Regions from separate parts of the Streptomyces sp. NPDC057617 genome, predicted to be linked through region 3. Evidence: riboswitches for the same ligand, from Rfam matches in the RefSeq annotation. Region 3 holds a riboswitch; each other region holds the start of a gene.

Region 1 (4,946 bases), on a different contig from region 3:
CCGCCGACGCCAGCATCACGGCCGCGCACCCCAGCTCCATCGCCAGCGCCGCGTCCGACGCCGTACCCGCCCCCGCGTCCAGGATCACCGGCACCCCCGCCCGCTCCACGATCAGCTCGAAGTTGTGCGGGTTGCGGATGCCGAGACCGGAACCGATCGGCGACCCCAGCGGCATGATCGCCGCGCAGCCCACGTCCTCCAGTTTTCTGGCGAGCACAGGATCGTCGTTCGTATAGGGCAGCACCGTGAACCCGTCGTCGACCAGCGTCTCCGCCGCGTCCAGCAGCTCCACCGGATCCGGCAGCAGCGTCCGCTCGTCCGCGACCACCTCCAGCTTGATCCAGTCCGTACCGAGCGCCTCACGCGCCAGCCGCGCCGTGAGCACCGCCTCGCCCGCCGTGAAGCACCCCGCCGTGTTGGGCAGGGCGCGGATGCCGAGGGAGCCGAGTACGGACAGGACGGACCCCTGGACCGTGGGGTCGAGGCGTCGCATCGCGACCGTGGTGAGTTCGGTGCCGGAGGCGACCAGGCAGCGTTCCAGTACGTCGAGGCTCGGCGCCCCGCCCGTCCCCATGATCAGCCGGGAGCCCAGCACGGTGGAGCCGATGGTGAACCGGTCGTCCGCCATCCCCGCTCAGCCCCCCTGGACCGCGGTCAGGACTTCCACCCGGTCACCCTCGCCGAGCACCGTTCCGGCCCAGCGCCCCCGTGGCACCACCATCTCGTTGACGGCGGCCGCGACACCCGAGGGCGCGGGGGTCAGCGCGGCGACCAGGACGTCGAGCGTGGTGCCCGGGGCGAGGTCGCGCGCCTCGCCGTTCACGGAGACGGACACCCGGACGGAGATGCTCATACGGTCAGCTCCCGTGGTACGGAGGTGAGGTCCTGCGGTACGGAGGTGAAGCGGCGCGGGGTGAACGGCCGGGCCAGTTCCGGGAGTTCGCCGGTCGTCAGCGCCTCGGCCAGCACATCGCCGGTGACCGGCGTGAGCAGCACCCCGTTGCGGTAGTGGCCGGTCGCGAGATGCAGTCCCGGCAGCGCGGTCGGCCCCAGCAGCGGCGCGTTGTCCGGCGAGCCGGGCCGCAGTCCGGCGAGGGTCTCGGTGAGCGGCAGCTCGGTGATACCGGGGACGAGTTCATGCGCATCGCGCAGCAATTCGTACACCCCGCCCGCGGTGACCGTGGTGTCCCAGCCCTGCTCCTCGCTGGTGGCGCCGATCACCAGCTCGCCGTTCTCGCGCGGCACCAGGTAGACATGGCTGCCGCGCACCACCGCCCGTACCGATCTGGTCAGGAACGGCGCATACGGACGCGGCACGGTCAGCCGCAGCACCTGGCCCTTGACGGGCCGTACCGGCGGCCGGATCTCGTGCGGCACGCCCGCCAGCCGCCCGCTCAGACTGCCGGCGGCCAGCACCACCTGGTCCGCGGCGAGCACGCGCCCGCCCGTCAGTACGGCGCCGGCGGCCCGGTCCCGTACGACCGAGAGCCGTTCGGCCAGGGCCCGGTGGAAGACCACCCCGGCCCGCTCGCACGCCGTGACCAGCGCCGCGGCCAGCCGGCGGGGATCGATCTGGTGGTCGCCGTCCACCCGAAGGCCCCCGCGTACGCCCGGCGCGAGCATCGGTTCGAGGCGCCGGCATTCGCGCCCCGTGAGCCACTCGGAGGCCAGCCCCGAGCGGCGCTGGAGATCGTGCAGTTCGCGCAGTTCGGCGCGGTCGTCGGTGTCGAGGGCGACGGCCAGCGTGCCGCTGGCGCGGTAGCCGGTCTCCTGGCTGCTGGCCTCCTCCAGCTCGGCCACGAAGTCCGGATAGCGCTCCGCGGAGGCCATATTGAGCCGGAGCAGGACCTGCTCGCCATGGTGGAGTTCGGTGACGGCGGCGAGCATGCCCGCCGCGACCCGCGCGGCGCCGCCGCCCGGACCGGGGTCGGCGACGACGGTGCTCAGCCCGCGCTGCGCGGCCCGCCAGGCCGTGACCAGGCCGATGATTCCGCCGCCGATGACCAGGACATCGGAACCGCTCCCCGTTCCCCGGTGAGGTGACTGCGGATGGGATGACGGATGGGGTGACTGCATGGGCGTCCAGCCCCTCCCTTCGCCGGCATGACCCGGATCAGGTTCGTACGGTCGGAGGCCGCTCCAGCCTCCCTCTCAGTCCGGTGCGTCCGGACTCCCGCGAGGTAGTGTCACCGGCCAGACTAACGCGCGGCCCGCCGCGCGGTAAGGCCGCGCCGGAGCCGCGAGAACCTCCGGCGGGGTACGCCCGGCGGTTGACCGGCTGCATATGGTGATCGGGTGAGCGAGCAGCAGAGGCAGCGGGAACTCCCGGCACAGCGGGCACATCGCGCGCGGCCGGGCGTCGTCATCGTCGGCGCGGGCATGGCGGGCGTGCAGACCGCCGTGGCCCTGCGCGAGAAGGGGTACGAGGGCCCGGTCACCCTGATCGGCGCCGAGCGGCACCCGCCGTACGACCGGCCGCCGCTCTCCAAGGCGGTGCTGCTGGGCACGGCGGACAGCCCGGCGTACGACATCGACTTCGCGGCGCTCGGGGTCGAGCTGAGACTCGGCGTGGAGGTGACCGGACTGCGCCCCGCCGCGCGGGAGGTCGACACCGGGGCCGGGCCCGTACCGTACGGCCTGCTGGTCATCGCCACCGGCGCAGAGCCGGTCGCCCTGCCGGGCACCGCGGCCACGCCCGGTGTCCATCTGCTGCGCACCCTGGACGACGCCGAGGCGCTGCGGCCCGTGCTGGACCGGGGGGCCGGGACCGTGGTCGTCGGCGCGGGGTGGATCGGCGCGGAGTTCACCACGGCGGCCCGCGCGGCCGGGTGTGCCGTGACGGTCGTGGAGGCGGCGGACCGGCCGCTGCCCGGTGCCCTCCCGGCCGAGGTGGCGGCTCCCATGGCGGACTGGTACGCGGAGAGCGGCGCCGAACTGCTCACTGGCGCCCGGGTCGCCGCCGTCGAGCCGGGCACGGTGGTCCTCGCGGACGGCCGGCGGCTCTCCGCCGAGGCCGTGGTGGTGGGCATAGGCGCGCGGCCCACGACCGACTGGCTGGCGGGCTCCGGAATCGCGCTGGGCCCGGACGGGGCGATCGTCGCCGACGAGCGGCTCGCGACCTCGCTGCCCGATGTGTACGCGGTCGGCGACTGCGCGTCCTTCCCCTCCGCCCGCTACGGCGAGCGGCTGCTCGTCCACCACTGGGACAACGCGCTCCAGGGACCGCGTACGGTCGCCGCCCAGGCCGTCGGCGAGAGCGAGCAGATCTACGATCCGGTGCCGTACTTCTGGTCGGAGCAGTTCGGCCGGTTCGTCCAGTACGCGGGGCATCACGCGGCGGCGGACACCCTGCTGTGGCGCGGCGGTCCCGCGGAGGCCGCCTGGTCGGTGGTGTGGCTGCGGGACGGGGTGCTGGTGGCTTTGCTCGCGGTCGGCAGGCCCCGCGATCTGGCGCAGGGGCGGAAACTGATCGAGGCGGGCGCCCGGCTGGACCCGGCACTGGCCGCGGACCCGTCCGTACCGCTGCGGAAAGCGGTGCTCTGAGGCGTACCGACGGGGAGGCGGCTTCTGAGACGTTTCGGTGGCGTTGCTGTTCGCGGCCCGTGCGGGCGGGCCGTCGTGCGGGCGGGGCCGGGCGCGGGCGGTTCGTGCGGGCTGCCCCGGCCGGAGCCGGTTCGTGGCGTCTGTCAGTCCGGGATGGCACGCTTGTCGTGTGACCGAGATTGACGCAAAGATCGATGCTCTCGTCCCCGCCTGGCTCCACCTGCCCGACATCGCGGAAGCGCTCGATGTCGAGGTGACGCGCGTGCGGCAGTTGGTGAAGGAAGGCCAGCTCATCGCCGTACGCCGGGGCGAGAACAGGACGCTCCAGGTGCCCGCCGCCTTCGTCGACGGCAACAAGGTCGTCAAGGGCCTCGCCGGGACCCTGACGCTCCTGCGGGACGACGGCTTCACCGACGAAGAGATGCTCGAATGGCTCTTCACCCCCGACCCGACCCTGCCGGGCACGCCCGCGCAGGCGCTCGGGGAGAATCGCGGCACGGAGGTGAAGCGCCGGGCCCAGGCGCTCGCCGTCTGATCGACCCATCATCACTCGCGGTGTGCGGCGGCGCCCCGGCAGCCGTCCGGCGGGCCCAGGTCCTGTCCGGCCGGACAGGACCGGGCGCCTCCGCACACCGCCGACCCGACGGGGGGAACTCCCATGCCCGACGCGCGCGCGTCTCTGTCCGACGCCCGGCTCTATCTCTGCACGGACGCCCGCAAGCGGCAGGGGGACCTCCCGGAGTTCCTGGACGCGGTGCTCGCGTCCGGCGTGGACATCGTGCAGCTCAGGGACAAGGGCATGGAGGCGGCCGAGGAGCTGGCGCACCTCCGGGTCTTCGCCGACGCCTGCCGACGCCATGGCGCGCTGCTCGCCGTCAACGACCGCGCGGATGTGGCGCATGCCATCGGCTCCGACGTGCTGCATCTCGGACAGGGCGATCTGCCCGTCCCCGCCGCCCGCGCGATCCTCGGCGACGCCCCGCTGATCGGCCGCTCCACGCATGCCGAGGCCGAGGTGGACGCCGCCGCCGTCGAGCCCGGTGTGGACTACTTCTGTACGGGCCCGTGCTGGCCCACCCCGACCAAGCCCGGCCGCCATGCGCCGGGGCTCGGTCTCGTACGGCACGCGGCGGCGCTGGGCACGGACCGGCCGTGGTTCGCGATCGGCGGTATCGACGCGGCCAATCTCGATCAGGTACTGGACGCGGGCGCCCGCCGCATCGTGGTCGTACGGGCCATCACCGAGGCCGACGACCCGGCCGCGGCGACGGCGTCCCTGGCCAAGCGCGTACGGGAACGGGCTTGAGGGCAATTGTGTCCTGATCCGGGCAAATGACCCCGCCCGGTTGGGTGACCGCCGCACCCTCGATAATCTGCCCATATGGCCTCCGGCACCGCTTCGA
Region 2 (4,946 bases), on a different contig from region 3:
GGCCGGTCGGGGCGCGCGATGAAGACCGTCGCGCCGAACTCGCCCAGCGACACGGCGAACGCGAAACCGGCCGCGACCAGCAACGCCCGCCGTACGAGCGGCAGATCGACCTCGCGCCACACCCGCAGCGGGGACGCGCCGAGGACCGCCGCCGCCTCGCGCAGCCGTCCGTCCACCGCCCGCAGCACCGGCAGCATGGTCCGGACGACAAAGGGCACGCCCACCAGCGCCTGCGCGAGCGGCACCAGGATCCATGAAGTCCGCAGGTCCAGCGGCGGCTTGTCGAGTGTGATCAGAAAACCGAAGCCGACGGTGACGGCCGAGACCCCGAGCGGCAGCATCAGCAGCGCGTCGAAGCCCCGCACGAGCCGGCCCGCGCGCCGGGTCAGCGCGGCGGCCGCGAGACCGCCCACCACCAGCGCGACGCCGGTCGCGGCGAGCGCGTACCGCAGCGAGTTCCAGACGGCTTCCAGCGGTGGTACGAGGAACGTTCCGCCGCTCGCGTCGAGCGAGCCGAGTGCACGGTAGAAGCCGAGGCCGTACCCGCCCGGCGTGTCGAGTGAGCGCTCGACGAGCACACCGAGCGGCAGCAGGATCAGCATCAGAACGGTGGCGAGGACCCCGCCGAGCAGCGCCCACTGCCCGGTCCCGCGCGGCCTGCGCGCCGTCTGCGCCGGGTCGACGAGTTTCAGCGCGCCCTCCCGTCTCCGTACGGTCCGGGCGTGCACCGCCAGCACCGCCGCGACCGCCGCGAACTGGACGAGGGTGAGCACGGCGGCGGTGGGCAGGTCGAGGAGCTGCGCGGTCTGCCGGTAGATCTCCACCTCCAGCGTGGAGTAGGCCGGGCCGCCCAGGATCTGTACGACCCCGAAGGAGGTGAAGGTGAAGAGGAAGACCATCAGGGCGGCGGCCGCCACGGCGGGGGCGAGGGCCGGCAGCGTCACCCGCCACCAGGCCGCGAGCCGTCCCGCGCCCAGCACCCGCGCGGCCTCCTCCTGGCGCGGGTCGAGCTGTGACCACAGGCCGCCCACGGTCCGTACGACCACCGCGTAGTTGAAGAAGACATGCGCGAGGAGGATCGCCCAGACGGTCGTGTCGAGCCGTATGCCCCACAGGTCGTCGAGCAGTCCGCCGCGCCCGAGCAGCGCCAGGAAGGCCGTGCCGACCACGACGGCCGGCAGGACGAAGGGGACGGTGACCACCGCGCGCAGCAGATGCCTGCCCGGGAAGTCGAAGCGTGCGAAGACATACGCGCCGGGCAGGGCGATCAGCAGGGTGAGCGCGGTGGAGGCGAGCGCCTGCCAGGTGGTGAACCAGAGAACACCGAGGATGTCGGGACGGCTCAGTACCTCGCCGACGCGGCCGAACTGCCAGGTGCCGTCGGCCTTGAGGCCGCGGCCGACGATCGCGGTCACGGGATAGGCGAAGAAGACCGCGAAGAACGCGACGGGTACGGCCATGAGGACGAGCCGGACGGAACTCGCGCGGCCCTTCGGGGTGGGGCGAGCCGGCCGGGCCCGGCTCGCCGCCCTGTCGGCTACTTCACCACGAGTGAGGTCCACGACTGGATCCACTGCTCACGGTTGGCGGCGATCTTGTCGGGTGCCACGGTCTCGGGCTCGCTGACCGTCGCGCCGAACTTCGTGAACAGCTCGGGCAGCTTCACGCTCTTGACGACCGGGTTGACGAACATGTTCAGCGGCATGTCCGCCTGGAAGGTGTCGCTGATCAGGAAGTCCACCAGGGCCTTGCCGCCCGCCTCGTTCTTCGCGCCCGTGAGCAGCCCGGCGAACTCCGTCTGCCGGAAGCAGGTGCCGGTGGCGACTCCGGTGGGCGCCTGCTGCGGCTGCGGCTCGGCGTACAGGACCTCTACGGGCGGGCTGGAGGCGTACGAGACGACGAGCGGGCGGTCGGCCTTGGCCTTTCTGCCGCCGGCCGAGCCCGAGAAGTTCTCGTTGTAGGCCTGTTCCCAACTGTCGACGACCTGCACGCCGTTGGCCTTGAGCTTCTTCCAGTAGTCCTGCCAGCCGTTGTCGCCGTACCGCGCGGCCGTGCCGAGGAGGAAGCCGAGGCCGGGCGAGGAGGTCGCGGCGTTCTCCGTCACGAGCAGGTCCTTGTACTGCGGCTTGACCAGATCGTCGAACGACTGCGGCGGCGCGAGCTTCTTGTCCGTGAAGTACTTCTTGTCGTAGTTGACGCAGATATCGCCGGTGTCGATGGGCGTGACCCGGTTCTGGCCGCGGTCGAGCTGGGTGGCCGTGTCGACGCGGTCGAGACCCTTGGCCTTGTACGGCGTGAACAGGCCGTTGTCGAGGGCGCGGGAGAGCAGGGTGTTGTCGACGCCGAAGAAGACATCGCCCTGGGGCGAACCCTTGGTGAGGATCTCCTTGTTGAGGGCCTCGCCCGCGTCCCCGCTCTTCAGGACCTTGACCGTGTAGCCGGTCCGCCGGGTGAACTCCTTGAGCACGGCGGGCGAGGCGTTGAACGAGTCGTGGCTGACGAGGGTGACGGTCTTCGACTCCGTACCGCCGCTGCCGCCGGACGGCGCGGAGCCGTCGGACCCGCCGCAGGCGGCGAGGACCGAGACCCCGAGCGCGGTGGCGAGCGCGGCGACGGCCGTCCTTCTGCGGGCGGCCGTCCTTCTGTCAGTGACGGTGCCGGCTGTACTGGTGGTGCTGCTCACTGGTTTTCCTCCTGGGAAGTCCAGGAGAAGACGCGGCCCTGCCCGGAGTCAGGACCGGCCGGACTCCGGGCAGGGCGCAACAGCTTGAGTGGTGACCGAACTTCCTACCCAGAATGACCTGGGCGAGGTTCAGAGGGTCTGCGGCCGCTGCCCGCTCTCGCGGACATGTGCCACACTCTCAGCGCTGTGGCGCTCCCCTGTCGGAACATATGCAATGCGTTCAGGCCAACATTACCCCGTGGCCTCCTAGCGCTCCGAGGCGGCCAACTGCCCGCACGCCCCGTCGATCTCCTGGCCCCTGGTGTCCCGTACCGTCACCGGCACGCCATGGGCCGCGATCGCCTCGACGAACGCCTTCTCGTCCTCGGGGCGTGACGCCGTCCACTTCGATCCCGGGGTCGGATTGAGCGGGATCAGATTGACGTGCACCCGCTTGCCCTTGAGCAGCCGGCCCAGCCGGTCGCCGCGCCACGCCTGGTCGTTGATGTCGCGGATGAGGGCGTACTCGATGGAGACCCGGCGGCCGGACTTCTCCGCGTACTCCCAGGCCGCGTCCAGCACTTCCCGTACCTTCCAGCGGGTGTTGACCGGGACGAGGGTGTCGCGCAGCTCGTCGTCAGGCGCGTGCAGGGAGACCGCGAGGCGGCACTTGAACCCCTCGTCGGCGAAACGCAGCATCGCGGGCACCAGACCGACCGTCGAGACCGTGATCCCGCGCTGGGACAGACCCAGACCGTCTGGCTCGGGGTCGGTCAGCCGGCGTATCGCGCCGACCACCCGGTTGTAGTTGGCGAGCGGCTCGCCCATGCCCATGAAGACGATGTTCGACAGCCGGGAGGGGCCGCCGGGCACCTCGCCGTCGCGCAGCGCGCGCATCCCGTCGACGATCTGGTGCACGATCTCCGCGGTGGACAGATTGCGGTCGAGCCCGGCCTGTCCGGTGGCGCAGAAGGGACAGTTCATCCCGCAGCCGGCCTGCGACGAGATGCACATCGTGACCCGGTCCGGATAGCGCATCAGCACCGACTCGACCAGGGTGCCGTCGTGCAGCCGCCACAGCGTCTTACGGGTGGTGTCGTCGTCGCACGAGATGTGCCGCACCACCGACATCAGCTCGGGCACCAGCTCCGCGGCGAGCTTCTGGCGCGCGGCGGCCGGGATGTCGGTCCACTGCTGCGGATCGTGTGCGTACCGCGCGAAGTAGTGCTGCGAAAGCTGGTTGGCACGGAACGCCTTCTCGCCGATCGCGGCGACGGCCTCGCGGCGCTCGGCGGGGGTGAGGTCGGCGAGGTGTCGCGGCGGCTTCTTGGCTCCGCGGGGCGCGACAAATGTCAGTTCTCCAGGTACAGGCATGGTGGAACCAGTGTCGCAGACATGCGGCAGGGGCCCGCTGTCCTGTGGACAACGGGCCCCCGTACGGTATCGCCGCAGGTCAGGCCCTTGACCGGGCCTGGCTCGGCAGGAACCTGCGAGACATCAGGAGCCTACGAAGATCACCAGCAGCAGCCAGACCACCGGCGCCGTGGGCAGCAGGGAGTCGAGGCGGTCCATGATGCCGCCGTGCCCGGGCAGCAGCGTGCCCATGTCCTTGATACCGAGATCCCGCTTGATCATGGACTCGCCGAGATCGCCGAGCGTCGCGCTGGCCGCGACGGCCAGTCCGAGCAGCAGCCCCTGCCACCAGATTCCGTCGTGGATCAGGAACTGCATGCAGAGCGCGCCGGCCACCATGGCGAAGACGACGGCTCCCGCCAGCCCCTCCCTGGTCTTGCCGGGGCTGATGCGCGGCGCGAGCTTGTGCGTACCGAAGCGCCAGCCGACCGCGTACGCGCCCGTGTCGCTGACGACTGTCAGCAGCATGAACATCAGCACCCGCCACGGCCCGTCGTCCGCCCTGAGCATCATCGCCACGAAGGTGGCCAGGAACGGTACGTAGAAGGCGGCGAAAACCCCTGCGGTGACATCCTTCAGATAGCCCTCGGGCGGCGCGGTCATCCGCCAGACCAGCACCGCGAGCGCCGTCAGGGCCATCGCGACCCAGGCTCCCTCGGCGCCGCGCACATATCCGGCGACGATCATCGCGGCGCCGCCGACGGCCAGCGGGACCAGCGGGGCCTTGATGCCCTTCTTCTCGTCCAGCCGCGAGGTCAGCTCCCACAGCCCGATGACCACCGCGACCGCGACGACTCCGACGAACACGGCCTTGACGATGAAGAGCGACGCCGCGACGACCACGCCGAGACCGAGACCCACGCCTATGGCC
Region 3 (4,946 bases):
ATCTTCCTGCTCGTCGGTTATCTCCTCAAGGCACTCAGCCGACCGCCCGCGTTCGCGGACAGCCTGCTGGCCGTGGGCTGGTTCTTCGGTGCCATCACCGCGCTGGGCATCCTGGCCGCCGCGATCGGTCTGCTGGTCACGGCCCTGCGCAACAGCAAGACCCAGCTCCCGGCCGAGGAGTCGCCGAGCGGTGAGCTGCCCGACGAGGTGGCCCGGGCCCGGGAGGCCTGGCGCCATGCGCTGCTGGAGAGGGGCATCCTGCCCTTCCTGCGCGACGTTCTGGCCGACCCGAGCGCGGACCCGGCGGCCCCGGGACCGGTCCGGCCGGCCAAGCACCTGCCCAAGATCGGCTACAGCCGGCCGGACTTCAGCAGCCCGGACGAGGGCGCCACCACCGGCCAGCGCCCCAGCTTCACCAGCCCGGACTTCACCAGCCCAGATTTCGGCGGCCCGGACCACCGACCGGAGTGACCTCCGGCCGGTGCCCGGCACCGTTGGCCCGCCGTTCCGTCGTCCGGCCTCCGAGGCTGCGTAGCCTCTCAGGCCCGGCGCTCGGTCCGGAGGGCCGCCGGCCCTCAGTCCGCCGGGTTCAGTCCGCCAGCGGCAGATAGACCCGGTTGCCGGCCGCGGCGAATTCCTTGGACTTCTGCGCCATGCCCGCCTCGATCTCGTCGGCCCCGATCGCTGCGCCCGCCTCGCCCGCGCTTCCCGTACCGTCGCCGCCGCCGTCGCTCTCGAACTCGCCGCCGTGCCGCCGCCGGATGTCCTGCGAGATCTTCATCGAGCAGAACTTCGGGCCGCACATCGAGCAGAAGTGCGCCGTTTTCGCCGGCTCCGCCGGCAGCGTCTCGTCGTGGAACTCCCGGGCCGTGTCCGGATCCAGGGCCAGATTGAACTGGTCCTCCCAGCGGAACTCGAACCGGGCGTCGGACAGCGCGTCGTCCCACGCCTGCGCCCCCGGGTGCCCCTTGGCGAGGTCCGCGGCATGCGCGGCGATCTTGTACGTGATGACACCGGTCTTGACGTCGTCCCGGTCCGGCAGCCCCAGGTGCTCCTTGGGGGTGACGTAGCAGAGCATCGCCGTACCCCACCACGCGATCATCGCCGCGCCGATGCCGGAGGTGATGTGGTCGTACGCCGGGGCCACATCGGTCGTCAACGGGCCGAGCGTATAGAACGGCGCCTCCTCGCAGATCTCCTGCTGGAGGTCGATGTTCTCCTTGATCTTGTGCATCGGGACATGGCCCGGGCCCTCGATCATGGTCTGTACGCCGAGCCGCTTGGCGGTCGAGTTCAGCTCCCCCAGCGTGCGCAGCTCGGCGAACTGGGCCTCGTCGTTGGCGTCCGCGATGGACCCCGGCCGCAGGCCGTCACCGAGGGAGTACGTCACGTCGTACGCCGCGAGGATCTCGCACAGCTCCTCGAAGTTCTCGTACAGGAACGACTCCTTGTGGTGCGCGAGGCACCATGCCGCCATGATCGAGCCGCCGCGCGAGACGATGCCCGTCTTGCGGCGCGCCGTCAGCGGAACGTACCGCAGCAGCACCCCGGCATGGACCGTCATGTAGTCGACGCCCTGTTCGGCCTGCTCGACGACCGTGTCCTTGTAGATCTCCCAGGTCAGCTCCTCGGCCTTGCCGTCGACCTTTTCGAGCGCCTGGTAGAGCGGCACGGTGCCGATCGGCACGGGGGAGTTGCGCAGCACCCACTCGCGCGTGGTGTGGATATTGCGGCCGGTGGAGAGGTCCATGACCGTGTCGGCGCCCCAGCGGGTCGCCCAGGTCATCTTCTCCACCTCCTCCTCGATGGAGGAAGTGACCGCGGAATTGCCGATGTTGGCGTTGACCTTCACCAGGAACCGCTTGCCGATGATCATCGGCTCGATCTCCGGGTGATTGACATTGGCCGGCAGTACGGCACGGCCCGCGGCGATCTCCTCGCGCACGACCTCCGGGGACACGTTCTCCCGGATCGCGACGTACTCCATCTCCTGCGTGATCTCCCCGCGCCGGGCGTACGAGAGCTGCGTCACGGTCTGTCCGGCCCGCGCCCGGCGCGGCTGGCGCGGCCTGCCGGGGAAGACCGCGTCGAGGTTGCGCAGCCCGCCGCGCGGCGCCGTGTGCTTGAGCCCGTCGTCCTCGGGGCGGACCGGCCGGCCCGCGTACTCCTCGGTGTCCCCCCGCCCGATGATCCAGTTCTCCCGGAGTGGCGCGAGACCGCGGCGTACATCGGTCTCGACGGCCGGATCGGTGTACGGACCCGAGGTGTCGTACAGCGTGACGTCCTGGCCGTTGGTGAGGTGCACCTGGCGGACCGGAACCTGGAGGTCAGGGCGCGAGCCCTGGACATATCCCTTGTGCCAGCCGATAGTCCTTTGAGTCCGGCTCGAACCATGAGCCTCGCTCGAATGTCCAGACTCGTTTTCAGAATCGGAGGCAGGCGTGTGTGCGTCCTGAACGGTCATGAGACCTACTCCCTACGCCGGCATTACCCGGTAACAGGTTCAGCGGTCGGCGCAGCTCAGGGGTCCAGGGGATACTCCCCGGAACGCCACAGTCAGCGCCCTCTCAGCCCGGTGCTCCGAGCTCCCGCGTGTGCAAAAGGTGCCCCCACGCTAGCGTCATATCCGGCGTGCTGAACAGAGGGCCTCAGGCTTCTTGCGATGATCGGTCGGTGACCTCATCCCAGCAGACCCATGAATCGCACGGGCACTCGCACAGTCATGGCCCCGCCGCGCCGGTCTCCCAGCACCTTCGCAAGGTCATCGCGGCGGTTCTGATCCCGTTCGCGGCCGCGGTGGTCGTCGGTCTGGTGGTGCTCTGGCCGGGCGGCGCTCCGGCGCATGAACGTACGGGGGTGGGCTTCGACCGGCAGACCGAGCAGGGCCGGGTGGTGCAGATCCAGCAGGTCGACTGCAAGTCCGTGAACGCCGCCCAGGTCCCGTCCACCGGTGACACCTCGAAACCCCAGGGGCGCGAGGCGGACCGGGAGCAGACCGGTGACTGCAAGAAGGCCACCATCGAAGTCACCAGCGGCAAGGAGAAGGGCCGGACCTTCGTCGAGATCGTCCAGCCGGACGCACCGCGGCAGTTTCACGTGAAACAAGGCGTTGTGGTGGCATACGCACCCGACGCTCCCCGCGATCTCCAGTACTCGGTGACGGATGTCAACCGGAAGTTCCCCATGGCCCTGCTGGCCGGGATCTTCGCGCTCGCTGTGGTCGTGGTGGGGCGGCTGCGCGGGGTCATGGCGCTGGTCGCGCTGGCGGTCTCGTTCGCCGTGCTGACGCTGTTCATCCTGCCCGCGATACTCCAGGGCTCGAATCCGCTGGTCGTGGCGGTGATCGGGGCCAGCGCGATCATGCTGATCGCGCTCTATATGTGCCATGGACTGACGGCCCGTACCTCGGTCGCGGTCCTCGGCACTCTGGTATCCCTGCTGCTGATCGGGCTGCTGGGGTCGGTCTTCATCGGCTGGGCGAGCCTGACCGGCAACACCGACGACAACACCGGGCTGATCCACGGTCTCTATCCCGGGATCGATATGAGCGGACTGCTGCTCGCCGGGGTCATCATCGGTTCGCTGGGTGTTCTCGACGATGTGACGGTCACCCAGACCTCGGCGGTCTGGGAGCTGCATCAGGCGGATCCGTCGATGGGGCCCCGTGCCCTCTACCGGGCGGGTATCCGGATCGGCCGGGACCATATCGCCTCGGTGGTCAATACGCTGGTCCTGGCCTACGCGGGCGCCGCCCTGCCTCTGCTGCTGCTCTTCTCGATCGCGCAGTCGGGTGTGGGTACGGTCGCCAACAGTGAGCTGGTGGCGGAGGAGATCGTACGGACCCTGGTGGGCTCGATCGGTCTGGTCGCGTCGGTGCCGGTGACCACGGCGCTGGCGGCTCTGGTGGTCTCCGCCGACCGGGCGGGACACGGGGCGCCTCCCGTATCGCCGGCCCAGGCTCCCGGGACGGCGGGTCCCTGGTCCACAGGCCCGGCCGGTCCGGCGGGTACGACAGGCCCGGCAGCTCCGGCAGGTCCGGCGAGTCCGCAGACAGGGCCTGCCCTGCCGGTACAGAGCGCACCGGCGCGCGGGCTGGGCGGCGGCAAGGGCCGGCGCCGCAAGAAGTAGCAGTACGTTCAGCGCCGGCCGGGGCCGCGAAACGGCCGCCGGGAAGGATCACCCGTACGGCCCCGTCCAACCGGGCTCAGCCGGCGTTCTCCCCGGCCAGGATGCGGTCGAGCGCCTGCTCCAGATTGACCTCGAAGTCACCGAGCGTGCGCTCCTGCCCGAGCGGCACCAGCCGGTCCGTACGGTCGAGGAAGGCCACCAGCGGCGCGGCACTGACCCGGAAGAGCGCGTGATCGTCGCCGACCTGGAGGCGGATATGGACATCGGAGAGGTCCTCGGGCTCGGTCGGCGCGATATGCACATCACCGTCGCCACTCGGCGTGTTGATGCCGTCGAGCAGTAGCTCACGGCCAAAAGTCCAGGTCACAGGGGCATCGCCGGGCAGATGGAATGTCATGCGCACGGCGTAGGGATCCCTCACCTCGTAATGGAGTTCCACCGGGATCCGGAACGCCAGTTCCTCGGAGACGAGGAAGCTCATCAGGACCTCGGCCTGCACCGACTCGCGCATCGCTGTACTCCGGAGTAGATGAAACAGTGGCTGGGAATGATCCCCGTTGACCCTCTTGACGCAATCGTCCTGTAAGCGCTAGCAGATCACAAGGAGTAATTTTTCAGATACGGAAAGAGAAGGCGAGCGGGCTGACCAGCGATGCGATCCCGTTGCGTAATCGTTCCACCTCCGGAAGCGGTCGCTCCCGTTGACGGTGGAGCACAGAAAAAGCCACGGCCCGCGCCCTACATGGCAAGGCCGTGGATCGCGAAACCGTGGATCGGAAAGCAGACAATCGCCGCGCCTCAGGCCGACGATCTTGCCG

Evidence for each region. A riboswitch is a leader RNA that binds a small molecule or an ion and turns the genes downstream of it on or off. The one in region 3 is predicted to bind thiamine pyrophosphate.
Region 1: another riboswitch for thiamine pyrophosphate. It lies ahead of thiO (glycine oxidase ThiO); the one in region 3 lies ahead of thiC (phosphomethylpyrimidine synthase ThiC).
Region 2: another riboswitch for thiamine pyrophosphate. It lies ahead of ACFU9P_RS16040 (thiamine ABC transporter substrate binding subunit); the one in region 3 lies ahead of thiC (phosphomethylpyrimidine synthase ThiC).

What each region holds. Positions count from the first base shown of each region.
Region 1 covers NZ_JBHVGV010000003.1:418,889-423,834, forward strand. Annotated here, with positions in the region: gene ACFU9P_RS10745 (thiazole synthase) at 1-628, opposite strand, end outside; gene thiS (sulfur carrier protein ThiS) at 635-853, opposite strand; gene thiO (glycine oxidase ThiO) at 850-2,076, opposite strand; TPP riboswitch at 2,074-2,187, opposite strand; gene ACFU9P_RS10760 (NAD(P)/FAD-dependent oxidoreductase) at 2,296-3,543, shown strand; gene ACFU9P_RS10765 (Rv2175c family DNA-binding protein) at 3,713-4,078, shown strand; gene thiE (thiamine phosphate synthase) at 4,202-4,849, shown strand; gene metF (methylenetetrahydrofolate reductase [NAD(P)H]) at 4,925-4,946, shown strand, end outside.
Region 2 covers NZ_JBHVGV010000005.1:475,334-480,279, reverse strand. Annotated here, with positions in the region: gene ACFU9P_RS16045 (ABC transporter permease) at 1-1,460, opposite strand, end outside; gene ACFU9P_RS16040 (thiamine ABC transporter substrate binding subunit) at 1,538-2,683, opposite strand; TPP riboswitch at 2,767-2,892, opposite strand; gene rlmN (23S rRNA (adenine(2503)-C(2))-methyltransferase RlmN) at 2,930-4,036, opposite strand; gene ACFU9P_RS16030 (phosphatidate cytidylyltransferase) at 4,160-4,946, opposite strand, start outside.
Region 3 covers NZ_JBHVGV010000013.1:251,334-256,279, forward strand. Annotated here, with positions in the region: gene ACFU9P_RS28855 (hypothetical protein) at 1-471, shown strand, start outside; gene thiC (phosphomethylpyrimidine synthase ThiC) at 590-2,464, opposite strand; TPP riboswitch at 2,457-2,602, opposite strand; gene ACFU9P_RS28865 (YibE/F family protein) at 2,674-4,128, shown strand; gene ACFU9P_RS28870 (SsgA family sporulation/cell division regulator) at 4,205-4,639, opposite strand.